DNA from 2 places in the Rhizobium sp. 862_C5_N1_2 genome. Region 1 is predicted to be linked to the other one. Evidence: predicted binding sites of a transcription regulator. Region 1 holds the regulator's gene; the other holds the start of a gene.
What was found. The regulator LexA, encoded in region 1, represses DNA repair genes until DNA is damaged. The targets are predictions, from matches to a motif close to TGTTCNNNNTGTGTTCNG.
Positions count from the first base shown of each region.

Region 2: ruvC (crossover junction endodeoxyribonuclease RuvC) is a predicted target of LexA. The motif match lies at 1,477-1,494, and genes of this name have one in related genera.

Region 1 is NZ_JBPWPT010000001.1:1,761,464-1,776,393, reverse strand. Features, by position in the region: gene pdhA (pyruvate dehydrogenase (acetyl-transferring) E1 component subunit alpha) at 1-717, opposite strand, end outside; gene ACD590_RS09005 (FtsB family cell division protein) at 863-1,183, opposite strand; gene eno (phosphopyruvate hydratase) at 1,321-2,595, opposite strand; gene kdsA (3-deoxy-8-phosphooctulonate synthase) at 2,844-3,689, opposite strand; gene ACD590_RS08990 (VOC family protein) at 3,686-4,582, opposite strand; gene lexA (transcriptional repressor LexA) at 4,781-5,500, shown strand; gene ACD590_RS08980 (ComEC/Rec2 family competence protein) at 5,481-7,913, opposite strand; gene gltA (citrate synthase) at 8,204-9,493, shown strand; gene lpxB (lipid-A-disaccharide synthase) at 9,525-10,703, opposite strand; gene ACD590_RS08965 (LpxI family protein) at 10,700-11,581, opposite strand; gene lpxA (acyl-ACP--UDP-N-acetylglucosamine O-acyltransferase) at 11,585-12,403, opposite strand; gene fabZ (3-hydroxyacyl-ACP dehydratase FabZ) at 12,400-12,867, opposite strand; gene lpxD (UDP-3-O-(3-hydroxymyristoyl)glucosamine N-acyltransferase) at 12,860-13,927, opposite strand; gene bamA (outer membrane protein assembly factor BamA) at 13,978-14,930, opposite strand, start outside.
Region 2 is NZ_JBPWPT010000001.1:3,643,835-3,658,764, reverse strand. Features, by position in the region: gene ACD590_RS18260 (AbrB/MazE/SpoVT family DNA-binding domain-containing protein) at 1-215, opposite strand, end outside; gene ruvA (Holliday junction branch migration protein RuvA) at 270-884, opposite strand; gene ruvC (crossover junction endodeoxyribonuclease RuvC) at 926-1,435, opposite strand; gene ACD590_RS18245 (methyl-accepting chemotaxis protein) at 1,680-3,995, shown strand; gene ACD590_RS18240 (LLM class flavin-dependent oxidoreductase) at 4,122-5,123, shown strand; gene ACD590_RS18235 (YebC/PmpR family DNA-binding transcriptional regulator) at 5,289-6,035, opposite strand; gene ACD590_RS18230 (pyridoxamine 5'-phosphate oxidase family protein) at 6,177-6,680, shown strand; gene ACD590_RS18225 (MBL fold metallo-hydrolase) at 6,817-7,662, opposite strand; gene ACD590_RS18220 (TIGR00282 family metallophosphoesterase) at 7,826-8,650, opposite strand; gene ACD590_RS18215 (5-formyltetrahydrofolate cyclo-ligase) at 8,654-9,241, opposite strand; partial or broken gene ACD590_RS18210 (hypothetical protein) at 9,360-10,063, opposite strand; gene ACD590_RS18205 (NAD-dependent epimerase/dehydratase family protein) at 10,123-11,040, opposite strand; gene ACD590_RS18200 (glycosyltransferase) at 11,037-11,873, opposite strand; gene ACD590_RS18195 (NAD-dependent epimerase/dehydratase family protein) at 11,884-13,104, opposite strand; gene ybgC (tol-pal system-associated acyl-CoA thioesterase) at 13,224-13,679, shown strand; gene tolQ (protein TolQ) at 14,055-14,774, shown strand; gene tolR (protein TolR) at 14,793-14,930, shown strand, end outside.

The DNA.
Region 1 (14,930 bases):
GCGGACGTCCATGCCGTCGACCTGAATGCCTGGGATGCCGAAGCCGGATCCACGAAGCGAGTAGTTCGACTGCGCAGTGGCGCGCGCGGTCGACGTCCCCATGGCGTAACGGTTGTTCTCAACGATATAGACGATCGGCAGCTTCCAGAGAGCAGCCATGTTGAAGCTCTCGTAGACCTGGCCCTGGTTGGCGGCGCCGTCGCCGAAATAGGCGATGGAGACATTGTCGTTGCCGCGGTAGCGGTTTGCGAAGGCAAGACCCGTTCCGAGCGAGACCTGGGCACCGACGATGCCATGACCGCCGTAGAAATGCTTCTCTTTCGAGAACATGTGCATCGAGCCGCCCTTGCCGTGGGAATAGCCGCTGCGACGCCCGGTCAGTTCCGCCATGACGCCGCGTGCTTCCATGCCGGTTGCCAGCATATGGCCGTGATCGCGATAGGCGGTGATGACCTGGTCGCCTTCCTTCTGCGCCATCTGCATGCCGACGACGACAGCTTCCTGACCGATGTAGAGGTGACAAAAGCCGCCGATGAAGCCCATGCCGTAAAGCTGGCCGGCCTTCTCCTCGAAGCGACGGATCAACAGCATCTCGCGATAGGCCTTGAGCTCTTCATTGCGATCGAAGTCGGCTACAGGGCCTCCATTCGATGCTTTGGCTGCCGGTTTTGCTGCAGTTTTGCGGCTGGAAACGGTCGCGGTCTTTCGCGGCGCCATTCAACCCTCCCTATGGGTTTGTCGTTTCTTGGTGGGGCGTACCATAGGGAAGAAATATGACCACAGCAATGCCATAATTGCATGGCTCGTATTCGCTGCTAAATTATTGGAAGAACTATGAAAATTCCAATTAACCTGTTTTCGGTTAATTGGAATAATGGTTGAATATGACGATCTCGTCCGCGCGCGACATGTTGAGCTGATAACGCGCTTTTTCGTCCAACATATCCTTGTCGAGCGAGCCGTCACTGAGGAGCGCGACCTGATTTTCCAGATGTTCGCGCTTCGCCTTCAAGACTGCAAGCTCTTTTTCACGCGCGACACGCTGATGCTCGAACGTCTCCGTTGCGCGCAGGCCGTAATCGCCATGGATGCAATGATAACCGAAATAGGAGAGGAAGGCGACCGTCATGGCCGGAATGACGAAGCGACCGATCTTTCTCTTCTTATGATGCTTTGTCCACATACACGCATGCTCTTGAACGCATTACCAATTCGTTCAATCTAACGCGCAGAGATTAACCGTTCGTTGACTCTAAAAACCGGGCAATAAAAAACCCGCGCCGGAAAGGCGCGGGTCAAGCCATTGAACATCAGATCCGATCAGCCGCGAATGATCGAGCGGCCGGCATACTGGGCCTGCGGGCCGAGGCCCTCTTCGATGCGGATCAGCTGGTTGTACTTGGCAAGACGGTCGGAACGCGACAGCGAGCCGGTCTTGATCTGACCGCAGTTGGTGGCGACCGCAAGATCGGCGATGGTCGAATCTTCGGTCTCGCCGGAACGGTGGGACATGACGGCGGTATAGGCCGCCTTGTGCGCCGTGTTGACGGCATCGAGCGTTTCCGTCAGCGAGCCGATCTGGTTGACCTTGACGAGGATCGAGTTGGCGACGCCCATGCGGATGCCGTCGCGAAGACGGGCGGAGTTGGTAACGAAGAGATCGTCGCCGACGAGCTGGGTCTTCTTGCCGGTCAGGTCGGTCAGCGTCTTCCAGCCGTCCCAATCGTCTTCGGCCATGCCGTCCTCGATCGAGATGATCGGATACTTGGCGGCGAGCTCAGCCAGATATTCGGCCATGGCGCCCGATTCCAGCGTGCGGCCTTCCCCTTCGAGAACGTATTTGCCGTCCTTGAAGAATTCGGTCGAGGCGCAGTCGAGGCCGAGGTAGATGTCCTCGCCCGGCTTGTAGCCGGCTTTCTCGACCGACTTCATGATGAAGTCGAGAGCTTCCGAAGCACTCTTCAGACCCGGTGCGAAACCGCCTTCGTCGCCGACATTGGTGTTATGGCCCTGCGCGGCAAGTTCCTTGCGCAGCGTATGGAAGACTTCCGAACCCATGCGCACGGCTTCGGCGATCGAATCGGCGCCGACTGGCAGGATCATGAATTCCTGGAAATCGATCGGATTGTCGGCGTGGGCGCCGCCGTTGATGATGTTCATCATCGGCACCGGCAGCAGGCTGGCGGAAGCGCCGCCGACATAACGGTAGAGCGGCAGGCCGGACGCCTGGGCAGCAGCCTTGGCGACGGCGAGCGACACGCCGAGGATGGCGTTGGCGCCGAGGCGCGACTTGTTCGGCGTGCCGTCCAGCTCGATCATGATGTTGTCGATCTGGATCTGGTTTTCGGCGTCGATGCCGCCGATCGCGTCGAAGATCTCGGTGTTGGCGGCTTCCACCGCCTTTTCGACACCCTTGCCCAGGTAGCGCTTGCCGCCGTCGCGCAGTTCGACCGCCTCATGCGCGCCCGTCGAGGCGCCCGAGGGAACGGCCGCGCGGCCCATGCTGCCATCTTCGAGATAGACATCGACTTCGACGGTGGGGTTGCCACGGCTATCGAGAATCTCGCGGGCGATGATATCGGTGATTGCAGTCATGGGTTCTTCCTGCTCGGTGGGTGGTGATAAGTCGGTTCGAAACCTGTCTTAGTCGAAGGCGTGCAAATTACAATGCTGCAATTTCCAGCCTTCGAACCAGCGTTTGGATCTCGCCTAAAGCGCGTCGCGATCTTTCAGATTCGCTTGCCACGCTTTAGGTCTTTGGCTTTCCGCATGTCGTTGTCGCAAAACCGCTGCACACTTTTTCGCGACATGCCTATAGCACGATCATGTCAGGCTGTTGAACGTCAAGCCTTGGCGACCGCATCGAAGGCAAGCAGCTTTTCAAGCAGCCGCGGCATGTCCTCGAGATAGACCATGTTGGGGCCGTCGGAAGGTGCATTGTCGGGGTCCTGGTGGGTTTCGACGAAGACGCCGGCAATACCGGCAGCCACTGCTGCGCGCGCCAGTGTTTCCACGAATTCCCGCTGACCGCCGGAGGAATCGCCCTGCCCGCCCGGCTGCGCAACGGAATGGGTGGCATCGAAGATAACGGGCGCGCCCATCGCCGCCATGATCGGCAGCGAGCGCATGTCGGAAACCAGCGTGTTATAGCCGAATGAGGCGCCACGCTCGCACAGCAGCACGTTCGGATTGCCGCTGGCGTTGAGCTTCTTCAGGACGTTCTTCATATCCCAGGGAGCGAGGAACTGGCCCTTCTTGACATTGACGACGCGGCCGGTCTTGGCGGCGGCGATGAGAAGGTCGGTCTGGCGGCAAAGGAAGGCCGGGATCTGCAGGACGTCGACGACCTTTGCCACCTCCGCGCATTGCTCGGCGGTATGAACGTCGGTCAGGACAGGAAAGCCGAATTCCTTCTTGAGGGCGGCAAAAACCTCCATGCCCTTTTCGATCCCGATGCCGCGTTCAGCCGAGAGCGAGGTGCGGTTCGCCTTGTCGAAGGAGCTCTTGTAAACGAGGCCGATGCCGAGCTTTGCGCAAAGCTCTTTCAGCGTGCCGGCAACCATGAAGGCGTGGTCGCGGCTCTCCATCTGGCAGGGACCGGCAATCAGCGACAGCCGGCCGGTATTGGAAAAGGTCACCTGGCCTTGGCCTTCGCCGATCTTGACTTCGGAATTCGTCTCAGTGCTCATCGTGTCTCCTCGAAGGCGAAGAGCGTGCCCTGCCCGGGCGCGGGCTTCACCAGAATGCGATTGTTCTTGCGCGTGTATGTCACCCCGTTAGCAGCCAAATGCGCTTCTGTCACGGCAAGATCGGCGACAATGAAGAGGATTGCCCGGCCACGCAGGCCGCGATCGGCGGATGAGCCGGCGATCTCGAAATAGGCTTCTAGCCCTTCCGGCGTCATCAGACTGATTTTCGCGTTCGAAGCAGCAACATTGACGCCAAAACCGGTTTTCTCGACTGCCGCCTGCGCCACGGCAAGGCCGACGAAGGCTCCGAAAGCGGCAGCATCAGGCGCGCAGAGCGCGATCTCGGCAATGCCGGTGACGCCATTGGCATGCGTCTCCAGCGCGCCGCGGTCGGCCGGCAGCGGATTGACGCGTTCGACGCTGAAAAGGAAGAGATCGGGCGCTCGCAGGTCGCCGGCAAAAGCCAGCTTGAAGCCGGCGATGCTCTCAGAACCGTCCGGCATCGTCATCGGCCGGGTGAACTGCAGCATCTCGCCGGCGCTCGATCCGTTGCCGACGAAGTTCTGATGATCGACGCCGGCATCCTTACTGCCGAAAGCAAGCCCCGAAAGCCCCTCCTCGCCGCAGCGGAAGCGGAAGGCCCGGTTGCGGGCCGTGAAAACATTGCCTTGCCGCGCTGAGGCCTCGCTCTCCTCGACACTCGCAATCCCGAGCGGCTCCAGATAGGTCTTGTCGGCAAAAAAGACGCAGGCGTTTTCCGTTCCGAAGGGATGGCGTGCATCGGCGGCAACGGTGAAGCCGAGCTTGCCAAGCCTCTCGCGCGCCAGATCGATATTGACGACGGGCAGCACCACATGATCCAGCGGGTGCGGCTTGGCGGAACGCTCGTTCATGATATCCCTCCTGGAAACGGCAAGAGATGTGCGATGGCGCGCCCCTCAATGCAAGAGATGTGTCCCAATCCGGCGAATGAAAATAAAAATCTCAACGAGTTGGCGCCAAGTTTTACGGAAATTTAGCTACTTGCGGAACACATATGGAACATATAGTGTCTGTTCTGGATTTGTTTCAATCACGAGGTCACAACGTCGATGCTCACGCGCAAACAACAGGAGCTTCTCCTTTTCATTCATGAGCGCATGAAGGAATCCGGCGTTCCGCCATCTTTCGACGAAATGAAGGATGCCCTGGACCTCGCTTCCAAGTCCGGGATTCACCGGCTGATTACGGCGCTCGAGGAACGTGGCTTCATTCGCCGCCTACCGAACCGCGCCCGTGCGCTCGAGGTTATCAAGCTTCCGGAGGCCTACAGCCCCAGCATTCAGCCCCGGCGGGGCTTTTCGCCCAGCGTCATCGAGGGCAGCCTTGGCAAGCCGCAGCCGGTCGCCACTCCTGCTCCCGCAAAACCCGTCGCCGACAACGGCAACTCGGTCTCCGTGCCGGTCATGGGCCGTATCGCCGCCGGTGTTCCGATCTCGGCGATCCAGAACAACACCCACGACATCGTCGTTCCGGCCGACATGCTCGGTTCCGGTGAACATTATGCGCTCGAGGTCAAGGGCGATTCGATGATCGACGCCGGCATCTTCGACGGCGACACCGTGATTATTCGCAACGGCAGCACCGCAAGTCCTGGCGACATCGTCGTTGCTCTCGTCGACGACGAAGAAGCGACACTCAAACGCTTCCGCCGCAAAGGCGCCTCGATCGCGCTGGAGGCGGCCAACCCGGCTTACGAGACCCGGATTTTCGGGCCGGACCGCGTCAAGGTTCAGGGCAAGCTCGTCGGCCTCATTCGCCGCTATCACTGACATCAGGCAGTCCGGATTCGGCAAAACTGTTGCTGCGCCAGTCATAGGCGCGATGCCGCATCCATGGCCGCGACAATGCATCGAATGCGGTTGCGACCTCCAGGCCGGCGTCGGCGAAGCGCAACTCGACGGAGCCGGTCCTGCGCAGCGTTTCGCCGGTGAAGAGCGTCGCCCCTGAGCGGCAGCTGTTGAAGCGCAGGCGGACCGACGTCACGACGATATCGGCCGCGTCGCATGCCGGACCGAGATAGGCGGCATTGTCGATGACAGCAACGACATGACCATTGCCAAGCCTTGATGTGCACCAGGCCTTCTTGACGCAGGAAAAGCGGTTGGCTTCACCGGCCGCTGCAGCCGCCCGCATCGCCGACCTTGCTTCGTTCTGCTGATCGCGGGAAAGCCTGACGCGGCGGTCTTCTCCCTCCGGCGGAATAACAGGACCATCCAGCATCTTCGGCGGGTGATGCGTCGGCAGGACCAGCGCTCTCTGCCACTGGTCGAAGATGAAATCCGGCGGTCTTTCACGGTTGGAAGCCATGGCCCCCGCCTCGACGATTGCGACGAGACCACCATCCTCCGAAATCGCCAGATCCGGCGGCCGGGGAACCGGCTGAAGCAAGAGGACGAGCGTCGACACCGCGATGATCGATGTGCCGATATGGCGCAGCCGGGTGCGGAGCAGCGTCAGCAGCAGAAAGCCTGCGACGGCGATCGCGAAATACCAAGCGGGCAAGCGGCCGATGCCGATGTCGCCACCCCAGCCGGACACCGTCTTTGCGATCGCGATCACCAGATCGAGGCCGAATCCGACGACCTTCCAAGGCAAAACGTCCAGACCGAAAGGCATGAGCAGCATCGCCAGCAACCCGGCCGGCATGATGATGAAGGAGATGATCGGCATCGTCGCGAGGTTTGCCGGCAGGCCATAGGCAGTCAGGCGATGAAAATGCTCGATCGAAAACAGCGCGGTGGAAAAGCCGCCGATCAGCGAGGTCAGGAAGACGCCGCCGAAGAAACCCGCAACCGTAACGACGGGCCGAAAAATCGGCAGCTTCAGGAAAGCGTTTTCGCGGACGCGCCGGTCCTTCCACAGCTGGTAGCCAGATACCAACGCCAATGTCGCGGCAAAGGACATCTGGAAGCTCGGACCCAAGACCTCGGACGGTGAAATGGCGAGAATGACGAGCGCCGAGAGAGCGACATTGCGCAGGCTGATCGACGGCCGGTCGAAGAAGACGGCAATCAACATGATCGCCATCATGATGAAGGCGCGTTCGGCCGAGACGGCAAAGCCGGAGATCAGGAAATAAGCCGTGACGGCGATGAGCGCGCCGGCAGCGGCGATCTTCTTGGTCGGATAGGCTTGGGCGACACCGGGAAAGAGGCTGAGCAGCATGCGGAAACCGACGAAGAAGATGCCGGCTGACAGCGCCATATTGAGGCCGGAGATAGCGATGATATGAGCCAGACCGGACTGGCGCAGCGCCTCCGTCGTCTCATTCGAGATGGCGCGCCGCTCGTCCGTCACCAGAGCAGCGGCAAAAGCGCCGGTGTCGCCGGGCAGGATCGACCTTATGCGGTCTCCGATACCGCTGCGCAGCCGGTAGAGACCTTCGAGCAGCGCTTCCGTCGTCGATCTGGCCGCTTGCGGACCTGCCTGCAAATCGACCTTTGTCGGCGCACCGTAGAAGAAGCCGTTGGCGCCGATGCCATCGAAATAGGCACCGAAGGAGAAGTCGTTGAGCTCAGGAAGCGCTGGACCTGCTGGCGGCGTCAGCCGTGCCCTGCCGGTTATGATATCACCGATCTCGAAAGGCGCGTCCGCGCCGCGGGCGATCGCGGTTATGCGCCCCGGCGGCCGCTTCACCTCCGGCGCCTCAGTGCCGGTGACGGCAAGAATATAGCGCCACCGCCCGCGACCATCGCCTTCGCGCCGCTCGACACGGCCGGTCACCGTCGTCGTCACTGATGAATCGAGGATCACGGTCGAAGCCCGCCGGCTCTCGAGCTGCGCCGAGACCACGCCGCAGGCGACAAGTGCAAGCGCCAGCAGCGTTGCCCGCAATGCCGCCCGGTTGCGGCTGGCGATGAGAACCGCGACGGTCAGCACCAACAGGCAGAGCAGCGATGCAACGAGCGGGAAGTCCGATGCCGCTAGAAACCAGAAGGCTGAGCCGGCCCCGAGGAAGACCGGTGAGAACAGCAGCAGGCGGCCATGGTCCGCCTCTTCGCCCAGCATGCGCATGCCACCACGCAGCGATTGCAAGGCTACTGCCGGCAGCCGGTGGCGCCACGGTGTCGCCGACTGCGTCGTTGGCGGCCGCGTCACCACGACAGCCGGAGAAAAACCGGCGGAGTCGGCAAGGCCGGCGCCTGCTTCCGGCCGCAATTCGACTGTCGTCAACTCCTGCATGTGCTGCCCAAAGTCACTCGCCCCGACAGGCAGAATGCAACCGCCAATCAAATCCGGCAAGAATAATCGATTGAAAAGTGAGGGAAAATTGAAAGAGCCAAAAGAGCAGTCGAATCATCGGCTTCCGATATGCATGCGGCTCATCGCTGCAGTGCCTAAAAGGTGATACTGCAATGCACAAAATGCCATCACGGTAACTTGGCATTAGCCTCGCGATCATATAGCTATCGGTGAGGACGCTTAACCCCTATGGCGCTTTTATGGCGCCACCGCCATTTCGGAGGATCAGCATGACGGATCAAAGCGCTACAATAAAAATCGGTGACAAATCAGTCGACCTTGCCGTTAAAAGCGGCACGATCGGCCCGAGCGTCATCGATATCGGTGCCCTCTACAAGAACACGGCTTCCTTCACCTACGATCCGGGTTTCACGTCGACTGCATCCTGTGAATCGAAAATCACCTACATCGACGGCGACGAAGGTGTCCTGTTGCATCGCGGCTATCCGATCGAGCAGCTCGCCGAACATGGCGACTTCCTCGAGGTCTGCTACCTCTTGCTTTACGGCGAACTGCCGACCACCGTGCAGAAGAAGGATTTCGATTATCGCGTCACGCACCACACCATGGTGCACGAGCAGATGAGCCGCTTCTTCACCGGCTTCCGCCGCGATGCGCATCCGATGGCCGTCATGTGCGGCTGCGTCGGCGCGCTGTCGGCCTTCTACCACGACTCCACCGACATCACCGATCCGCACCAGCGCATGGTCGCCAGCCTGCGCATGATCGCCAAGATGCCGACGCTTGCCGCCATGGCCTACAAGTACCATATCGGCCAGCCCTTCGTTTACCCGAAGAACGACCTCGACTACGCCTCGAACTTCCTGCGCATGTGTTTTGCCGTGCCTTGCGAGGAATATGTGGTCAATCCGGTGCTTGCCCGCGCCATGGACCGCATCTTCATCCTGCATGCCGATCATGAGCAGAACGCCTCGACCTCGACCGTCCGTCTCGCCGGTTCGTCGGGCGCCAACCCGTTCGCCTGCATCGCTGCCGGCATCGCCTGCCTCTGGGGCCCCGCGCATGGCGGCGCCAACGAAGCAGCGCTCAACATGCTGAACGAGATCGGCTCGGTCGACCACATTCCGGAATATATCGCCCGCGCCAAGGACAAGAACGATCCGTTCCGCCTGATGGGCTTCGGTCACCGCGTCTACAAGAACTATGATCCGCGCGCCAAGATCATGCAGAAGACGACGCATGAAGTGCTTGGCGAACTCGGCATCAAGGATGATCCGTTGCTCGAAGTGGCGATGGAGCTGGAGCGCATCGCGCTCACCGACGAATATTTCATCGAAAAGAAGCTCTATCCGAACATCGACTTCTATTCCGGCATCACGCTGAAGGCGCTGGGCTTCCCCACGACCATGTTCACCGTGCTCTTCGCGCTTGCCCGCACCGTCGGCTGGATCGCGCAGTGGAACGAGATGATCGAGGATCCGGAACAGCGCATCGGCCGTCCGCGCCAGCTCTATGTCGGCGAACCGAAGCGCGATTACATCCCGGTTTCGAAGCGCTGATCGCTTTAAAAGAACCCAAAAGAAAACCCGGTCAGAAACGACCGGGTTTTTTCTTTTTCAGCACGTCGAGAAGGATCTCGGCGGCGTGCTCGCCGGGCGGCTTTTCGGTCTGCATGCGTTGCCAGACGAGATCGTAACCCTCGTTCATTGCCTTCAATTGGAGCGTATCGGCCGACAGCCGCTCCATCCAGCGCGCCAGGCTGGCGCCGCGGACCACCTCGTTCAGATATTCCGGCACGACGGCATAATCGGCGATGATATTGGGCAATGCGCCCGTCCATACCTTGATGCGCTTGGTCAGCAGGCTGATGATCCAATCCGTCTTATAGACGGACACCGTCGGCACGCCGGCAAGGCCGAGTTCGAGGATTACCGTACCGGAAGCCGCCATCGCGGCATCCGCTTCGGCAAAGGCCTTCCACTTCTGCATGGATCCGACCACGACCTCCGGCGGCGTGGCCCAGCCGGCGACGAGACCCTTCACCAGCGCTTCATTGTGCGGCACGGTGGGCAGCAGGAAACGCATCGGGCCGTTGCGGGCGACGAGTTCGCTGGCCGCGTCCTCGAAAAACGGCAGCAGCCTGCTGATTTCGGAGGATCTTGACCCAGGAAGCATCAGGATCGTCTTACCCGCTTCGCCGACGGGTGCGCGCCCGGCGCGCAACCGCCGCGCTTCGAGCAGCGCCGGATCGGCGGTCAGGCGATGGCCGACATAGGTGGTCTCAGGCCCGCCGAGCGTGCGCATCACTGCCGGCTCGAAGGGCAGGACGGCGAGCACATGATCGACGTAGCCGAGCATGCGCGTGGCGCGATATTCCTTCCAGGCCCAAACGCTCGGACAGACGTAATTGACAACAGGCAGATCGGGCAGCGCGGTGCGGACACGCTTGGCGACGCGATGGGTGAAATCCGGGCTGTCGATAATGAGAAGAATATCAGGCCTTGCGGCAATGATGGCAGCCGTCGTCTGGCGGATCAGGGTATAGAGCTTCGGCAGCCGACTCAGCACCTGGGTGATGCCCATGATCGACAGCTCGGAGAAATCGAACAGGGACCGCAAGCCTTCCGCCTGCAGCCCCTCGCCGCCGACGCCGACGAGTTCCACCGGTCCTCTATGAATCCGCTTCAGGGCGGCAATGAGATCTGCTCCAAGCAGATCCCCCGACACCTCGCCGGCAATGACGGCGATCTTCAGCGGCGCCCCGTTCATTCGAGCCCCCATGACGGCAGGCCGCGATCGATGCCGCAGACGAAAAGCCCGGCCTCATCAGCGGCTTTGATGACGGCGGCGCGATCGAGCACCAGCGAGCGGCCGGCCTCGACGGCGACGCCGGCAAGGCCGGCTTTCCTCGCGTTCAACACCGTGGAAACGCCGATCGCCGGCAGGTCGGCACGGATATCCTGTTGCGGCTTGCAGAGCTTGACAAGCGCGCCGCGGCGGCGCGGCGAGATGCGCCCGGCGGCTCTGAGACCCGCGACACGCTCCAGCATCTCGTCCGTGCCCTCAAGACCCTCCAGCGCGACGATACGCCCGCCGATGGCGACGGCGCCCTGGCCGACATCGAGCCGGCCGAGCATTTCGGCGGCTTCCGCCGCGCGGTTGATATCGCGCCGGTCTTCTTCGCCCGGTATCGCCGTGCCGAGCGGGCCGACGGCGGCAAGAAGGTCGGGGGCGATCTCATGGGCACCGACGACGCGCCGGCCGTTTCCCTCGATCAGCCGGATCACCATCTGCAGCACCGTATCGTCGCCGCCGGACAGCAAGGTGCGGATCGCGGCCGGCATCTTCATCAGAGTGCGCAGAGTCGGGCGCACCTCGCGCCATTCCGGCCGGCGCCGCACGCTGCCGGACATGACGACACGGCCGATGCCGTAGCGGTTCAAGAGGCCCTCGAGAGCTGCAAAATCGCCGATGCCGATGACGGCATGGTCATACCCTTCCCAGCGCCGGTCGCTTTCGTCCTTCAGCGCGACGATGACGGGATTTTCACCCGCCGCTCGCGCGGCTTCGGCGACATAGGAAGGCAGAAGGCCGCCGCCGGCGATGATCGCCAGCCGGCCCGCAGCGGTGTCGCCGGATAAAGTCACGGACTAGCCCTTCTGTCCCCGGGTCGGCGAGGACAAGGCGCGGTCGCTGTCAGCGGCGATGAAATCGAGGATGTGGACCACCTGCTCGCAATCGGCATATTCTTCGCGGATGGCGGCGGCGTTTTCGCGGACCGAGCCCGTTCCTTCGAAGATCGACTTGTAGGCGCGGCGCACTCTATGAATGACGGCGCGGTCGACACCGGCGCGCGTCATGCCGACGACGTTGAGGCCGCTCAGCAGCCCGGGATTGCCGTTCAGCATGCCGTAGGGGATGACGTCGTAGCTCACTGCCGAGAGCCCGCCGACGAAGGCCTGACGGCCGACGCGGGTGAACTGGTGAACGGCCGAGCCACCACCCAGGATGACACGATCCTCGATGACGACATGACCGGCGAGCATGACGTTGTTCGACATGATCACGTGATTGCCGACCCGGCAGTCATGCGCGACATGGGAATTGGCAAGGAAGAGGTTGTTGTCGCCGACGATCGTCTGCCCGCCGAAATCGGCCGTGCCGGTGTTCATCGTCACGCCTTCGCGGATCGTGCAGTTGGCGCCGACCGTCAGCGTCGTTTCCTCGCCGCCGTGATGCACGCTCTGCGGATCGCCGCCGACGACCGCCATCGGGAAGATGCGCGTGCCCTTGCCGATCACAGTGCGGCCGGTAACGACCGCATGCGACAAAAGCTCGACATTCGCATGCAGGACGACGTGCGACCCAACATGGCAGAAGGGACCGATCTTGACGCCCTCACCGATAACAGCACCGTTTTCGACGGCGGCCATCGGATGAATGCGGGCGCTTTCGGCGATAGTGCTCATGCCTGATCCTTACGAACGATCATCGCGCCGATATCGGCTTCGGCGACAAGCGCGCCGTCGACCTTGGCATCGCAATGGAATTTCCAGATATTGCCGCGCTGCTTGTGCTTCTTGACATGGAATTCAACACGATCGCCGGGTACGACGGGCTTGCGGAAGCGCGCATTCTCGATGGTCATGAAATAAACGAGGTTGCCGGGCTGGCCATCCTTCTTGGCACAGATCGCACCCGCGGTCTGGGCCATGCCCTCGATCAAGAGAACGCCGGGCATGATCGGAGATTCCGGAAAATGGCCAGTGAAATGCGGTTCGTTCACGGTGACGTTCTTGATGCCAATCGCTGTGTTGTCGCCGTCGATCTCGATGATCTTGTCGACCATGAGAAACGGGTAGCGATGCGGCAGCAGTTTCATGATCTCGATGATGTCAGCCGAAGAAAGCGTTGTCGTGGCTTCCTCAGTCATTTTGCTCGCCTCCAGGTTTCTTCCCGCGCACTCTCGTCTTGGACATCATTTGCGCGACATCTCTCAGATAGTCATTTAGCGGACGCGCAGGTGTGCCACCATATTGTCCGCCGGCGGCAAGATCGGTCATGATACCGCTTTGGGCGGCGATCTGCACGCCGTCGCCGATCGTCACGTGCCCCTTGATGCCGACCTGGCCGCCGATCTGCACGCCATTGCCGATCTTCGCGCTACCGGCGATGCCGACCTGCGCAACGACGGCGCAATGGCGGCCGATCTGAACGTTGTGGCCAATCTGGACCTGGTTGTCGATCTTGGTGCCCTCGCCGATCACCGTATCGTCCATGGCGCCGCGGTCGATCGTGGTGTTTGCGCCGATCTCGACATTGTCCTGAATGATCACCCGGCCGATCTGGACGATCTTGATCATGCCGCGCGGACCCGGCGCGTAGCCGAAACCATCCTGGCCGATGCGGACGCCGTTGTGGATGATGACGCCATTGCCGAGCAGTGCACAGAGAATGCTCGCACCGGCCGCAATCGAACAATCCCGGCCGATCTTGACGCCCGGACCGATGATGCTCTGCGCGCCAATGCGCGTCCCCTCGCCGATCTCGGCATGCGCACCGATGACGGCCATCGGCTCGACGATCACACCTTTTTCGAGTTTGGCGCTCGGATCGATCACCGCGCTTGGCGCGATCTCGCCTTCACCTGGCGAAAAGGTGACCGGGCGCAAGGCTGCGGGATAAAGCAGGCCGCCCGCCATCGCGAAGGCCGCATGCGGATTGGACGACAGAATGACCGGGATATGCTGAGGTACGAGATCAGCAAGCGCCTTGTCGCAGATCACCACCGAGGCTTCGCATGTCGCCAGCTCATCGCGGCTGCGGCGCGACAGGATATAACAGACATCGCCTGCCCGTGCCCGGCTGATGGGGGCAACGGACCTGACAATAACACCGGCATGGTCGGAATTGACAAGTTCCGCCCCAAGAAACTCTGCCAGCTCAGCGAGCTTCAGACCTTCATGGGGCAGAAAGAAAACGTTTTGCTCCATCGGCAATGCTCCAGAACGGAATTGAGTCTTACAGTTCCGGACTGCCGATATCAGAATTGGTTGTTGATGCCAAACTTGAAGTTCTGCGTCTTGTCGAAGTCTTCCTTGAGGACCGGGATCGCGTAATCCAGACGCAACGCACCGAAGGGAGACTGCCAGACGACACCGACACCGACGGAAGCGCGCAGGGAGGCGTCTTCGCCTTCGATGCCGTCGCCCCTCAGGTCAACGTCGTTGCCGAACAACGTGCCGGCGTCGGCGAAGACCGCGCCGCGCAGGTTGAAGTCACGCGGGAAGCCGGGCATCGGGAAGGTCGCTTCGGCCGATGCTGTGAAATAAGTGGTACCGCCCAGCGGATCGTCGTTGGTACCGGAAACGCGCGGGCCGATACCCTTGTTTTCGAAGCCACGAATGTCACCGTTGGTCAGCGTGAACTGGTCGAAGACGTTCAGATGGTCGCCAAAGCCGATGACATAACCCGCCGAAGCCGAGACCGAACCGATGATATCGGCATCGTCGGCGAGCAGACGGTAGTAACGAGCCTTGCCGTAGATCTTGTAGAACTGCGAGTCACCGCCGAGACCGGCAATTTCCTGCGTCGCCGTCGCATAGATGCCTTCGCGTGGCAGGACCGTGTCGTCAAGCGTGTTGTAGGTCAGCGTCTGCGAGACGGAAGAACGTGTCCACGGGCTGTCCTCAACCAGGTGCTGATACGGAGCAGACAGATCGGAAAGATCGCTGTTATCAGCGTCATACTTCATCTGCTTGTAGTTATAACGGAAGGTCGTCGCCAGATCCTCGGTAATCGGCGCGGTGACGCGCAGGACGACACTGGTTTCCTCGTAATCGTAGTTGTCATTGCTCGACGTTTCGCTGCGGTTGACGTCGAAGCCTGCCGCCAAACGGTAGCCAAGGAAATAAGGCTCGGTGAAGCTGACGCCGTAGGCGCGCGAGCCTTCCTGACCGCCGCCGGCCGAGATGCGGATATACTGGCCGCGGCCGA
Region 2 (14,930 bases), 1.9 Mb from region 1:
TCGTCCATTTCTGTCAAAGTGATCGTCGGTCGGTTCGGATCGTGAAACTTGCCTGCAAGGTCGATGGCGCGTTTGTTCTTGGCTTTCATGATGATTTCGCCATCGCGATTGATGTAGCGGATCCTGTCGCCGGACTTCAGATTCAGCAATTCACGAACTTCAGCCGGAATTGTTGTCTGGCCCTTCGATGTCATCGTACCGTAGTAGATATTCATGCGGATCTCCTTACCATTCAAGTTTAGTAAGGAATTGCGATATATTCAAGGAGATCACCGCGCCAGCTCTTTCAATCCCAGCCTGATCAGCTTGGCGCTGTCGGCGCCATCGCCCGCCGCCTTCATTGCCGCGGCAACCGCATTCGCGGCCTGGTCGCGGGAATAGCCGAGGTTGGTCAGTGCGGACACCGCATCGGCGACGGGTGCTGCCGCGACGCCTTCACCGAGTTCCTGCTTGAGAGCGATATTGATCGCTTCGCCGGCAAAGGCCGGCGCCCGGTTCTTGAGCTCGGTGACAAGACGCATCGCCACTTTCGGACCGACGCCCGGCGCACGCGAGACGGCGGCGCGGTCCTGCAGGGCGATCGCATTGGCGAGTTCGCCTGGCGTCAACGTCGAGAGCACGGCGAGCGCCACCTTGGCGCCGACGCCCTGGACGCTCTGGAGCAGGTTGAACCATTCCCGCTCCAGCGCGGTCATGAAGCCGAAGAGCCTCAGCTGGTCCTCACGCACATATGTTTCGATAAACAGCACGCAGGCCTCGCCGGCCGAGCCGAGCTTGGACAGGGTGCGGGCCGAGCAATGGGCGACGTAGCAGACGCCGTGCACATCGACGAGCACATAGTCTTCGCCGATCTCGTCTATGGTGCCTTTCAGCTTGCCGATCATGGGTCGGGTCTCTCAGCAGATGGGAACAAGTCAAGTATAGATTAACCGGCCAGTGCCTGGCGCATCCGGTTGCTGCCGCGATTGTGCGCATGGCAGATGGCGATCGCCAAGGCGTCGGCGGCGTCGTCGCCCTTGAATTCGACTTTCGGCATCAGGATCTTCAACATCATATGGATCTGGTGCTTTTCGCCATGGCCGACACCGATGACGGCCTTCTTGACGGCGTTCGGGGCATATTCGGAGACCGGCAGCCCGGCACGTGCCGGCACCAGCATGGCGATGCCACGGGCCTGGCCAAGCTTCAGGGTTGCCACCGCATCCTTGTTGACGAAGGTCTGTTCGACGGCGGCTTCATCCGGCTTATAGCTGTGGACCATCTCCGCCAGGCCGTCGTGCAGCTGGCAGAGACGGGAGGCAAGGTCCATGTCTCCATCAGAGGTCACGGTTCCAGATGCCACAAACCGCAGGGAATTGCCTGATGTGTCGATCACTCCCCAGCCGGTGCGGCGAAGCCCGGGATCGATGCCGACGATGCGAATCGTATTTTGCATGGTTCAACCTATAGCGATTGCGAAATAAGTGCCATCGATATGTGAACAAAACAAAAACGTTCCTGAATTTCGGCCCTGCCATTTACCGCGAATTAAAACAGATGCCTGAATTCTAGTCATCGAATACGAGAGGGGCTTCTTTTGGCAAAGAGTTAAGCCTCCGATGTTCTGTTTACAGGTCAGTAGATCAGGCATGCGCTGCGTGCCCGCGCTGGCAGGCGCGTTCAGAAGGGGTTCGTTGTACATGGCTCAGAGATTTCAGTCCCTGTCCTTCAAGGTCATCGTCACGTTCATTCTGATGACCGTGCTGTCCATCGCGGTCATCGATGTGCTTGCCTATTTCGCCAGCAGCCGCATTTCCGACGAGCAGGCGCTGAAGGCCAAGGAAAGTGTGCTGATTTTTCGCGGCGACATGCTGCAGGACCAGCTGACGCAGCTTGAAAACCAAGCAAATTCCATCGCGCGCATCGAGGCGCTGCAGATGTCGATCACCAATCTGAAGAGCGGCTGGAAGACCATCGAGAAGACCGCGGGCGATGCCCGCGCCGAACTGAAGAAGGTTTTCATAGCCGGCAACCCCAACCCCGCCGACCAGCGCGAGAAGCTCATCAAGCCGGAAGGGCCGAGCGGCTTTTATTATTCGAGCCACGAGAAGACGCAGGGCGAAGTCGCCCGCGACCTCGAGGATACCGCCTTCAGCGATCTGCTGATTGTCGATCTCGAGGGCACCGTTCTCTATTCCTATAAGAAGGAAGACGACTTCGCCGAGAACCTGAAGTCGGATGCCTGGAAGGCGACCGGCGCCGGCATCGCATTCGCCAAGGCGATCGAGAATACCGCCAAGGCGACCGATGATGCAGCGCCGACAGGCTTTTCCGGCCTTCGTGTCGATGCCGGCAGCGGCAAGTCGGCGATCTTTTATGCCGTGCCGATCGTCAAGCTTGGAGCGGCCAAGGGCGTCATTCTCTTCAAGGTGCGCGACGAGATCGTCACCGGCATCCTCGCCAAGGGCATCGTCCAGGGCAGCACGGCGCGGGCGGCGATCGTCTCCGGCGATGGCTCCGCCGTCGGCCTCGACGCGAGCGGCAAGCTTGCGACGCTCGATACGACGCCCTTCACCTTCATCAAGAGCGCGCTTGCCAGTTCGGCGATGACGGTTGCCGATTTCAGCCGGGCGGACGGCGCGGCCCGCGCCTATGTTCGCGGTATCGACTATCGCGGCGACCGTTTCCTCGTGGCCGAGAGCGTGCTTCTGAGCGAGCTCAATGCCGGCTCGATCGAGATCGCCACCCTGCTGACGATGATTGGCGTCGGCGTGCTCGTCGTCATGGCGATCGCGACCGGGCTCGTCACCAATTTCCTGTTTTCGCCGCTTGCGCGGCTTGCCGGCGTCACCCGCGATGTCGCCGACGGCAAGCTCGACAGCGAGATCGGCAGCCTGAACCGCAAGGACGAGATCGGCACGATGGCCAACGCGCTCGACCGCTTCCGCCACTCGCTGATCGAAAGCCGCGAGCTCGAAGCTGCCAGCGAAGAGACCCGCCTGCAGGCCGAGCACGACCGCCAGCAGAATCTGGCCGAGCGTGAGGCCGAGGCCAAGACGCTGCAGCAGGTGGTCGAGGCGATTGACGAGGGCCTGCATCATCTGGCGAACGGCGATCTCGCCTACCAGATCGATACGCGCTTCCCGAACGAGCTCGAAAGGCTGCGGGTCAATTTCAACGAGGCGCTGGCGACGCTCAGCGAAACCATGACGGCAATCGGCAGCAACTCGATGGCGGTGCGCGCCGGCTCCGAGGAGATGCGCACCGGCGCCGACGAGCTTGCCGGGCGCACCGAGCGCCAGGCCGGCTCGATCACCGAGACGGCAAATGCGATCAGCGCCATCACCCAGTCGGTCCGCCGGCAGATCGAGCGAGCCGAACAGGCCGAACGCATCGCCCGCGATGCCAAGAAGGAGACGACGGGTTCCGGCCAGATCATGCGCGAGACGATCGCGGCGATGGAGGCAATCCAGGCCTCCTCGCGCCAGATCAACACGATCATCTCGGTCATTGACGACATCGCCTTCCAGACCAACCTCCTGGCCCTCAATGCCGGTGTCGAGGCAGCGCGCGCCGGTGAATCCGGCAAGGGCTTCGCCGTCGTCGCCATGGAAGTACGCGAGCTGGCCCAGCGCTCATCGAGTGCGGCCAAGGAGATCTCCAGCCTGCTGCAGAAATCGACGCATGAGGTCGAAAGTGGCGTTACGCTTGTGGAAAAAGCGGGCGTTGCGCTGACGGGCATCGGCGCCCATGTCGAGGCGATCAACGGGCAGATCAACGAGATCATGGGTGCGACCCGCGAGGAGGCCAATACGCTGCGTGAGATCAATAGTGCCGTCGCAGAACTCGACACGATGACGCAGCAGAACGCCTCGATGGTCGAGGAGACGACGGCGGCGATCCACCGGCTGGCGACTGAAGCCCTGGAAATGGACCGCCAGCTCGGCAATTTCACGCTACCGCATAGCCATCACACGCAGAGCGCCGAGGTGCATGTGCTGCGCCGTCAGCGGTAAGCCACACCTTTCCACATTGCATAAGGGTCGCGCTCGCGCGGCCTTTTTTGTTTGCGTCCATGGTTTGGAATGGCGCGGGTGCGAACCTACATAGACGGCATCGTCCAACTGCCCGGCAGGTTTCCCATGGTTCCCTTCTCCATACTCGACCTTTCCCCCGTTGCCGAAGGCAGCACCGTGCACCAGTCCCTCAACGCCTCGGCGCGAATGGCTGTGAAGGCTGAGGAGTTCGGTTACAAGCGCTTCTGGCTTGCTGAACATCACCGCATGCCGGGGATCGCCAGCGCTGCCACATCAGTCGTCATCGGCCATGTCGGGGCTGCGACAAAGCGCATCCGCATCGGCTCCGGCGGCATCATGCTGCCCAATCACTCGCCGCTCGTCATCGCCGAGCAGTTCGGTACGCTGGAGGCACTCTTCCCCGGCCGCATCGATCTCGGCCTCGGGCGCGCGCCGGGAACCGACATGCGCACGGCACAGGCGCTGCGGCGCAACCTCGAGGCCGGTGCAAACAGCTTCCCGAACGACGTGGTGGAGCTGCAGCAACTCCTCGATACGCCGGTCGAGAATCAGGCGATCCTCGCAGTTCCCGGCAATGGTTCACATATCCCGATCTGGCTGCTCGGCTCCAGTCTCTACAGCGCCCAGCTCGCCGCCATGCTGGGGCTTCCCTATGCCTTTGCCTCGCATTTCGCCCCCGACATGCTGCTCGATGCGATCGCGATCTACCGTGACCGCTTCCAGCCCTCGGCGACGCTCGACAAGCCGCATGTGATGGTCGGCGTCATGGGCGCGGTGGCAGCGACTGACGAGGAGGCGCGCTACCATTTCACCTCCGCCCAGCAGCAGTTCGTCAATCTGCGCCGCAATGTCCGCGGCCCATTCCCACGTCCGGTGACCGATATGGGGGATTTCTGGTCGCCGATGGAGAAGATGAATGTCGAACACACGTTGCGTTATGCCGTGGTAGGTTCGCCGAAGACGGCGGAGGCGAAACTGACTGAGTTTCTGCGGGAAACGCAGGCCGACGAGGTGATCATCTCGATGCCGATCCACGACATTGAGGCGCGGCTGACATCGGTGGAACTATTCGCAGGGCTGGGGAGCTTTATGCGAGCCGCCGCTTAGAACAGGATGATTTTAGGCTGGGTCGGCCTGTCCGAAAACCGCCCACACTTTTCGGCATCATGCTCTAGGATCTACGCAAGGCGCACTCTGACGGCGCCACCTTTCCGGTAAGAAAAAACCCGGCGTTGCAGCCGGGTTTTTATATTTGACATCTGCCTGAGGAGATCAGGCCGAGAGCTTCGCCAGCACTTCTTCCGAGACTTCGAAGTTGGAATAGACGTTCTGCACGTCGTCATCGTCTTCCAGGCTGTCGATGAGCTTCATCAGTGACTGGGCTTTTTCCTCGTCCACCGGCACGTTGTTCTGGGCGCGCCAGACGGCCTTGACGGTTTCGGCTTCGCCGAGGCTCGATTCCAGCGCTTTCGCCACTTCGCCGAGGGCTTCGAAGCCGCAGGTAATGTAGTGGCCGTCTTCGTCGGTCTCGACGTCGTCGGCGCCAGCTTCGATTGCGGCTTCCATCACCTTGTCGGCATCGCCGACGGAAAGCTTGTAGGTGATTTCGCCGACATGGTCGAAGGAGAAGGAAACGGAACCGGTTTCGCCGAGAGCGCCGCCGGCCTTGGTGAAGCTCGAGCGGACGTTGGAGGCGGTGCGGTTGCGGTTGTCGGTCAGAGCCTCGACGATGATCGCCGTGCCACCGGGGCCGTAGCCCTCATAGCGGACTTCGTCATAATTTTCGCCGTCGGCGCCGGCTGCCTTCTTGATGGCGCGGTCGATATTGTCCTTCGGCATGGACTGGGCCTTGGCGTTCTGGATCGCCAGGCGAAGGCGGGCGTTCATCGTCGGGTCGGGCAGGCCGGCCTTGGCGGCAACGGTGATTTCGCGCGCAAGCTTGGAGAACATTTTCGACCGCACGGCATCCTGACGGCCTTTGCGGTGCATGATGTTTTTAAACTGTGAATGGCCAGCCATGGCACCCCTGTCCACGTCTCATTGTTCGGAATGGGCCGCCTTATAAGAGCGAAACGGCACCCGTTCAAGGAAAAAGCAGTTCGGAACAAAGGCGAGGGGATGGCGTTTCAATCGAACTCCATCCAACGGAAAGGAACGGTCATGGCAAGTCTCAGCGAGGCGCAGGAACATCCAGCACGTCAGCTCTGGGATCAGGTCAACGATGTCCATGCCGGCATGCTCGGAATTTCCGGACTGGATATGCACATGCAGCCGATGGCGCCGCATGCCGATCCCACCACCAACACCATCTGGTTCTACACCAAGACCGATGCCGACATCGTGCGCGCCATCAAGCCCGGCAGCCGCGCGCATTTCTGTGTCGTCGGTAAGGATCACGACTATCACGCCTGCCTCGCCGGTGTGATTGAGGTGCATCCTGACCCTTCCAAGATCGAGGAATATTGGAGCTCGATCGTCGCAGCCTGGTATGACGGCGGCAAGAAGGACCCCAAGCTCACCATGCTGTCCCTCCATGTCGACGATGCGGAGATCTGGGTTTCCACAGGCAACAAGCTGAAATTCGGCTGGGAGATCGCCAAGGCCAATCTCGACGATGACAAGATGCCGGATGTCGGAATCAAGCGTCACCTGCAGTTCGCTTGACGCGCAGTGCCACTGCATAATTCCTTAATTCGGAATCGATTTAAGGATAAAATTATGCAGCAATTCAAAGTGCTACAGCGTCCTTTGCGCGTCTGAAAAGACGCGCGGCGCTGTAGAAGGAAAACCGCCGGGCCTTTTACTGCACGCCCTTCAGCACATAGATCAGCGGCTTTTTCGGCAGAGTGCGCATGGAGACGGTGATACTGGCATCGGGCGCATTGCCGACGTCGAAATCCTTGCCGAACATCGAGACGAAGGCTTCGACTGGCGGGCCGCGTCGGTGCATCGGCAGGATCAACGACGAGCGTAGCCGCTTGATGACGCGGCTCATGCTGTCGGCGCCCATCGTCAGGCCACCGTCGACGGGGACCATGACGACGTCGAGGCGGCCGATCTCGGTATAATGGGCATCTGTCAGCTCGTAGTGCAGGTGGCCGAGATGGCCGATGCACAGGCCGGCGATCTCGAAGATAAATATGGAGTTGCCGTTCTCATGCGCGCCGCCGAGGCCGTAGCTGAAGCGGATATCCGTCGTAACGTTGCGGATATAGGCATCGCCGACGACGAGATTGATGTTGGCCTTTTCGCCCGGAATGTCGCTCCACCCATGCAGCACGTGCTTGATGCCGGGATCGGGGGTCAGGGTATAGTGGGTCGTGTGCGCTTTGTTCATGGTCACGACATCGGGCATCGTCGCCGGTCTGTACCAGCCATTATAGTCTGTCGCGATGACGATGCCGCCCGGGGTCTCGATCTCGAAGGTGGAATGGCCGAGGAAGGTCAGTTTGACGTCCTCGCCCTCGGAGACGGCAGGCATCAGCGGCAGGGCGCCGGAGAAACTTGCGAAGGTCACCTTGGGGATGGTTTGCGCGATCGCCTGGCACTGGCTGACCGGTGGCCGCTGCTCTTGTGCCCCGGCAAGATTGGGCGCGGCGAAGGCCGCAAGGCATGCGATAGCGAGGATAAGATACCGCGGCTTCATGCCACCCCTCCGGCGCTCTATCACCTTCAACCGGCGCATAACCCGGAAAATCGATACCGATTTTGGGGTTATACCCGAGTGGCGGGGAGGATGCGGCATGAGGCCGCAGGGGTCCAGACGGCGGGTCCTCACAATTGCGTGTTGGACGGCCGCCTGTCGCCTGTTACCGCCAGAACTCCGGCACCGTTTCGGCCAGCCGCGGTCCGAGCCGGAGCGGCGCGATCTTTTCTGCAAGTCCTGTCGTATCCGAGATCTCCACGCCGACGCCGCAGATCGTCGCCGGTCCGTTCGCGGCTTCCATGCGGCCCTTCGGCATCTTGGAGATGAAGCGGTTGAGCGGCTCCTCCTTGTCCATGCCGAGAGAGGAGTCGTAGTCGCCGCACATGCCGGCATCCGACATATAGGCGGTGCCGCCGTTCAGGATCTGTGCGTCGGCCGTCGGTACATGCGTGTGGGTGCCGACGACGAAGCTAGCGCGGCCGTCGACGAAATGGCCGAAACACTGCTTCTCGCTGGTCGCCTCGGCATGGAAATCGAAGATGATCGCATCGGCCTGCTCCTTCAGCGGGCAGGCGTCGAGGATGACCTCCGCCGATTTGAAGGGGTCGTCGAGTTCGGGATGCATGAAGACCCGGCCCATGACGTTGGCGACGAGCACGCGCGCGCCGTTTCTGGCATAGAAAAGGCCGGAGCCACGGCCGGGCGTGCCTTGGGGATAGTTGGCGGGACGCAGGAACTGATCGTGCCGGCCGGCAAAAGCGACGGCTTCCTTCTGGTCCCAGACGTGGTTGCCTGTCGTCACCACATCGGCGCCGGCATTGATCGTTTCCAGAAAGATGTCCTCTGTGATGCCGAAGCCGCCGGCGGCATTCTCGCCGTTGACGATGACGAAATCGAGCCTGAGGTCGGAAACCAGGCCGGGAAGACGGTCCCAGACCGCCGTGCGTCCCGTCTTGCCGACCATGTCACCCAGAAAAAGAAGCCGCATTCCCTATCCAATCCAAGAGGCAAAAAAGCGAAGGCCGCTTTCTGTCAGGATGGCATCCAGGCTTATGTCGTGCGGCTCAGCGGGCACATGTGCCACTTCCTGGCAGTCGAATGCAATGCCGATCAGCTTCGGATGCAGGCCTTTTTGCCTCAGCCGGCTGATGGCGCGGTCGTAGTGGCCGGCGCCGTAGCCGATGCGGTGGCCGCTGATATCGAAGGCCGAAAGCGGCACCAGCATAATCTCGGGATCAAGAATGGCGGCATCTGCGCCGGGGCCGACCGTGCCGAAACCGGTGTCGACGAGGGGCGCACCTTCCGCCAGCTCGCGAAAGACGATGGTCTGCCGGTCAAGGATCGCCGGCACGCAGAGCCGCGCACCGCGCACGGCAAAGCGCGCCATCAGCGGCCGGAGATCGGCTTCCGAACGGATCGGTAGGAAGCCGGAGACGATCGTACCCAGCGCAAAACCGACGGCCTCGCCGGCATGTTCGGCCATTGCGAGGCTTTTGGAGGCGCGTTTCTCGGCGGGGATGGCGTCGCGTGCGGACAGCCGTTCGTTGCGCAGCTGCGCTTTCAATTCTTTCGCGGTCATTCGATCTGCCGGTTCTGAGAGATTTACCCGAGCATAGACGGCTGGATGTCCGATGCAAATGCCGGATGCGACGGTATCACGCGCGTTTCACGCCTCGTCCGACGGCGGCTGCGGATCGTCAGACGACGATGCTTGTCGGTATTGTCGTGGCGCCGATGGAGAAGCCTGCCATATCAGGAACGGCATTCGCTCCGGCCTGCAGGTCTTGCTGCCGCAACTCGCGCATCGCCTTTTCGAGCACTTGCTTGAGTTCGCGCACCACCGCCTTGAACTCTTCCATCGTTTCGCGATCATCGGCCGAAATGCCCGAAAATTTCGGGGCATCCTCAGCGACGCTCGCATAGGCGTTGCGGGCGTTGGTGGCGGCGTCCGGTTCCTGCGAGCTGGTCTCGCCGGCCGCAGTTTCTCCAGCGGTATCCGTCAGCGCAGCATCGGCCCCGCTGGTTGCGACGGCCGCAGCACCCGTGGCTGCATCCATCGAAACCGCTGTTGCCGGGCTGCCGGTCGCGACAGCCGATGCGAATTCGGAGGCGGCGGTGCCGACCTTGCGCGCCAGTTCGGCGGCCAACCAGGCGACTACCTCAGGAGCCATGTTGGAGCTGCGCAGCATCTCCAACTGCTGCTTTGCCTCTTCGAGCTTGCGTTGCGCCTTCGCCTTGGCCTCGTCTCCCGAGTTCGCCAAGGTCTGGCGCATCTGCTGCAGCGCCTGGGTGGCGCGCTGCAGCTTCAGCCTCGATCGGTCTCGCTTCCGGCGGCTGAAATGGCTGCCGTCGAAGACGTGCCGCGCAAGATGATGGAGGCAGACGTGGTCGCGACCTGCATGGACAATCCCCCGATTTTTAATTCGGGCCCCCGATTGCAATTCCGGGCATTCTGCAACGTCAGACTTGCGTGGACCTGTGTCTTGCGGATTTCGGCAGCGCAGCGGCCAACTGCTGCATCGTCTCCTCGAATAGAGGCGCTCCGCCCGGTGCCCAGCCGAGCGTGCGGATTTTCGCAGTGCTCATGGGATTGAGCGCAGCGTCATCGGCAGGGGCCGGCAGCGCGTGCCGACAGCCCGTCTCGCGGCGGATGGGCGAAAGGATATCGCGCGTGTCGACTGACATGTCTGAGACGTTGAAGACCTCGCCGGAGATGCGGGTGCTTTCCGTCTCCAGCATCAGCCTTACCGCCCGACCGAGGTCGCGGCCGTGAACTTCCGTTCCCCGACGGGCAACAACCGGCCGGCCGGCGAGGTAATCGGCGATGAGGCCGTCCCATTTGTTCGGTGAGAGATCGCCATAGACGCCGGTTGCCCTTAAGCTTACGCCGGCAAAACCCGGCGTGGAGAGGTGGTCAAGCGCGCGTTCGGCATCGAGCTTGACCTGGCCGTAAAGTGTTTCTGGCTTGGCCAGCATCGTCTCCGTCAGTTCGGTTCCCTCGGGATGTTCGCCATAGGCGGCGCGGCTGGACAGGAAGACGCAGCGGCGCGTGCCGGCGCGTTTGGCGGCTTCGAAAAGCCGGACGGTGCCATCGAGGTTCAACCTGTGGAAGGTCTTCGGATCGTCACCCTCGCCGCCACGATATTTGCCCGGAACATGGCTGAAGGCGGCGTGGACGAAGAAGTAAGCGTCGTCGAAGACGTCGATCTGATCCTTGTCGGGATCGAGCGAAAGCGCCGCGAACTCGACCGGGCGAGAGAAGAGGCGAGGCAGCGGCGCGCGGCGCCCGCCGACGATCACCTGATATCCGGCGGCCAGCAGTTCCTCGACGACATACCGGCCGACGAGACCCGTTCCACCCGATACCAGTACCTTCATGCTGCCCCTTCCGGATTGTCCAGCGCCGAGATCTCAGGCACATCGCCGCCATCGTGGAAACGGTGCCACAGATCGATCAAAGGTTGTAGTCGCGCTGCCTTGGGATGATCCTTTTCCCACGGTTTTTCATACTGGTAGTGCAGGATCGAAATGCTCTTCCAGTCCCAAAGCTCCGGCATGGTGAACCATACATATTGCAGCATGTTGAAATAAACCGGCAGGCCGTGCCAATCCGGGAAGAACGTCTCGAGAAAGGTCTGATCGGTGCGCCGCCAGAAGGCGTCCCGCCTGTCGAGCTTTTCGAGGATGTGCCGGAATGTGTCATGCGAGGGCGTCGCGACCAAGACACCGGAATTCATGCGGCGGAAGTCGGCGAGGCTTTCGTAGACATTGGGGGCGGCTGACAATTCCGGATAGAGGAAGAGCCTGTCGACGTTCTTCAACACGAGGGCGTCGGCGTCGATGAAGACGCAGCGCTGGTATTCGACGAGTTGCCAGAGCCTGAGCTTGCAGAAATTGTCGAGCGGCGAATGGAAATCCGGTTTGCGACCCTTGGTGAAAGGAGCTGTCGAATGGAGCTGGCCACGCGCATGGCGTTCGTTGAAGGCGGCAGACAGCGGCAGGTGCTCGACCGCGATCAGCCGGCAGTCGAGTGCTTTCAGGGGCAAAAGGGCGGCCGCATCGACGCCGCTGGTGTGGAGAACGACGATGTCAGCCCCGGTGCCGGTTCGGCGCAAGGAGCGGGCAAGCGCGGTTGCGCCCATGGCGTAGTCGGCATTGGTGACGAGTGTGACATAAGCGAAACGGGCGGGGATGCCGCTGGCGCTCGTCATATTGCGGCGCTCACGAGACGGATTTCAGCCGCTTGCCTTCCGGATCGTGATTGATCGTCGCGGCGATGTCCTTGGTCCAGGCGGAGACGGCCGGAACGCGGGCGCGGTCGACGCGATAGGCGAATTTCTTGGCGACGTCGACGATTTCGCCGAGCAGGCCCGCTTCCAGCGTGATCGGGTCGAGGCCGAGATCGCGGAATTTTTCGTTCCGGACGATCAGCTCGTTTTCTGCGGCTTCCTTGCGCGGGTTGGGCAGCCAGGCAATGTTGGCGCCGCTCATCCTGGCGATCATCTCGGCGAGGTCGCGCACCCGGTGGGTTTCCGTCATCTGGTTGAAGATCTCGACGCGGGCGCCGCGAGCCGGCGGATTTTTCAGCGCCAGTTCGATGCAGCGCACCGAATCCTGGATATGGATGAAGGCACGGGTCTGGCCGCCGGTGCCGTGCACCGTCAGCGGATAGCCGATCGCCGCCTGGATGAGGAAGCGGTTCAGCACCGTGCCGTAATCGCCGTCGTAGTCGAAACGGTTGATCAGCTGCGCATGGCGGCGCGTCTGCTCGGTATGCGTGCCCCAGACGATGCCCTGGTGCAGATCGGTGACCCTCAGGCCGTCATTCTTCGCATAGAACTGGAAGAGAAGCTGATCCAGGCACTTGGTCATGTGATAGATCGAGCCGGGATTGGAGGGATAGAGGATCTCCTGGTTGACCGTCTCCCCGCCTGCGGTTTCGATGCCGACCGGCAGGTAACCTTCGGGAATCGCCGCGCCGACCGTCGAATAGCCGTAGACGCCCATGGTGCCGAGATGGATGAGATGGGCATCGAGATTGAGTTCCGTCAGCGCGTTCAGCAGGTTGTGCGTGGCGCTGACATTGTTGTTGACGGTGTAGTTCTTGTGGCGGTCGCTCTTCATCGAATAGGGCGCGGCCCGCTGTTCGGCGAAATGGATGACGGCATCCGGGCGGTGTTCGGAAAGCCAGTTTTTCAGGAGTTCGTAATCCTTGGCGAGATCGATCAGATTGAAGTGGATGCGGCGTCCGGTTTCGGCATGCCAGATGCGGGTGCGCTCCTGGATCGAATCCATCGGGGTCAGCGACTGAACGCCAAGTTCCGTGTCGATCCAGCGGCGGGAGAGATTGTCGAGGATATGGATGTCGTGACCGGCATCGGAGAGATGCAGCGAGGTTGGCCAACCGATGAACCCGTCTCCGCCCATAACCGCAATCTTCATCACATCGTCTCCTGATTGGTCGCTCATTATCGGGAATAGTTAGGAATTGTGACAATCATTCAATGCTTGCCTGTCGGGAAGCGTTGCGCCAAACAGGGCACCTCAGTTTGGAGAAAATTATGACGGAACGCCCTTTTTCCATTTCGGGAGAGCTGACGGAGGCCGGACACCGCCTCGTTCAGCGGGTCTATTATGAAGATACGGACTTTTCCGGCCTGGTCTATCACGCCCGCTACCTGCATTTCCTGGAGCGCGGCCGTACCGATTATCTGCGCTGCCTCGGCGTCGAGCAGCGCGAACTCGTCAGCGCCGATGAGGAGGGCCTCGTTTTCGTTGTCCACCGCATGGAGATCGACTTCAAGAGCCCGGCGCGCATGGACGATGTGCTGACGATCCTGACACACACGGAGAAAGCCGGCGGCGCCAAGATGGTGCTCAATCAGCAGATCCGCTCGGGCGAGACGCTGCTGATCGCCGCCAAGGTGATCATCGCCGTCATCAACGCCCGGGGGCGGCCAAGGCGGTTGCCGGAAACACTGGCAGCGAAATTCCTGGAAGGCAGCATGCCGCTATAGGCCGAATTGCCGAAAAATCGGACCTTGTCAAAACTTGAACTTTATGTGAAGGAATTCCCGCGCCGCAGGATGAGCGCTCTTTCGGCAGCCGGACCTTGCTCCGGTCAAGTAATCCATGGAACGAAATCTTCCAAATACAGGCTTACTGTCACAGTCCGGCACTAACGATCTATTAACCATAATGGTGTCTTACTGGGAAAGTCGGAGTTTGTGCGGTGCACGCCTTCCTTTGACCAAATTTGACGGCAAGAAGGCGGAAGATGAGCTTGGAAGTTTGACCAGGGCTTTGGGCGGCGGCCGCCGGACACTTCTTGCGAGATCAGTTTGTGCCGCCCGGTCCAGCACCGGGCGTTTGGATTCGGGGATTTTGGATCAATGGAACAAGTAGGATTGGCAGCAGCAACGACGGACGTCAGCCTCTGGTCGCTTTTCATGCAGGCCGGCATCGTCGTCAAGCTCGTCATGCTCGGGCTTATCGCGGCCTCGGTGTGGACATGGGCTATCGTCATCGACAAATACCTGGCTTATGGCCGCGCACGGCGCCAGTTCGACAAGTTCGAGCAGGTGTTCTGGTCGGGCCAGTCGCTGGAAGAACTCTACCGCTCGCTGTCGGAACGCAACAATACCGGGCTGGCAGCGATCTTCGTGGCTGCCATGCGCGAGTGGAAGAAATCCTTCGAACGCGGCGCCCGCTCGCCGATCGGCCTGCAGATGCGTATCGACCGCGCGATGGACGTGACGCTCGCCCGTGAGACCGAATTTCTCGGCGCTCGCCTCGGATCGCTCGCGACCATCGGCTCGGCCGGTCCATTCATCGGTCTGTTTGGCACGGTCGTCGGCATCATGACCTCGTTCCAGGCGATCGCCGGTTCGAAGTCGACCAACCTTGCGGTCGTCGCGCCCGGTATCGCCGAAGCGCTGCTTGCCACTGCGATCGGCCTCGTCGCCGCTATCCCGGCAGTTATCGCCTACAACAAGTTCTCTGCCGATGCCGGCAAGCTCTCGGGCCGAATGGAAGGTTTCGCGGATGAATTCTCCGCCATACTTTCGCGCCAGATCGACGAGAAACTGCAGCCGCGCGCTGCCGCTCAATAACCAACGGAGTATTCTCACATGGGTATGGCTGTTGGAGGCAATGGCGGAGGCGGCGGACGCCGCCGTCGCGGCGGTCGGAACAGGGCCGTGATTTCCGAAATCAACGTGACGCCGCTCGTCGACGTCATGCTGGTGCTTTTGATCATCTTCATGGTC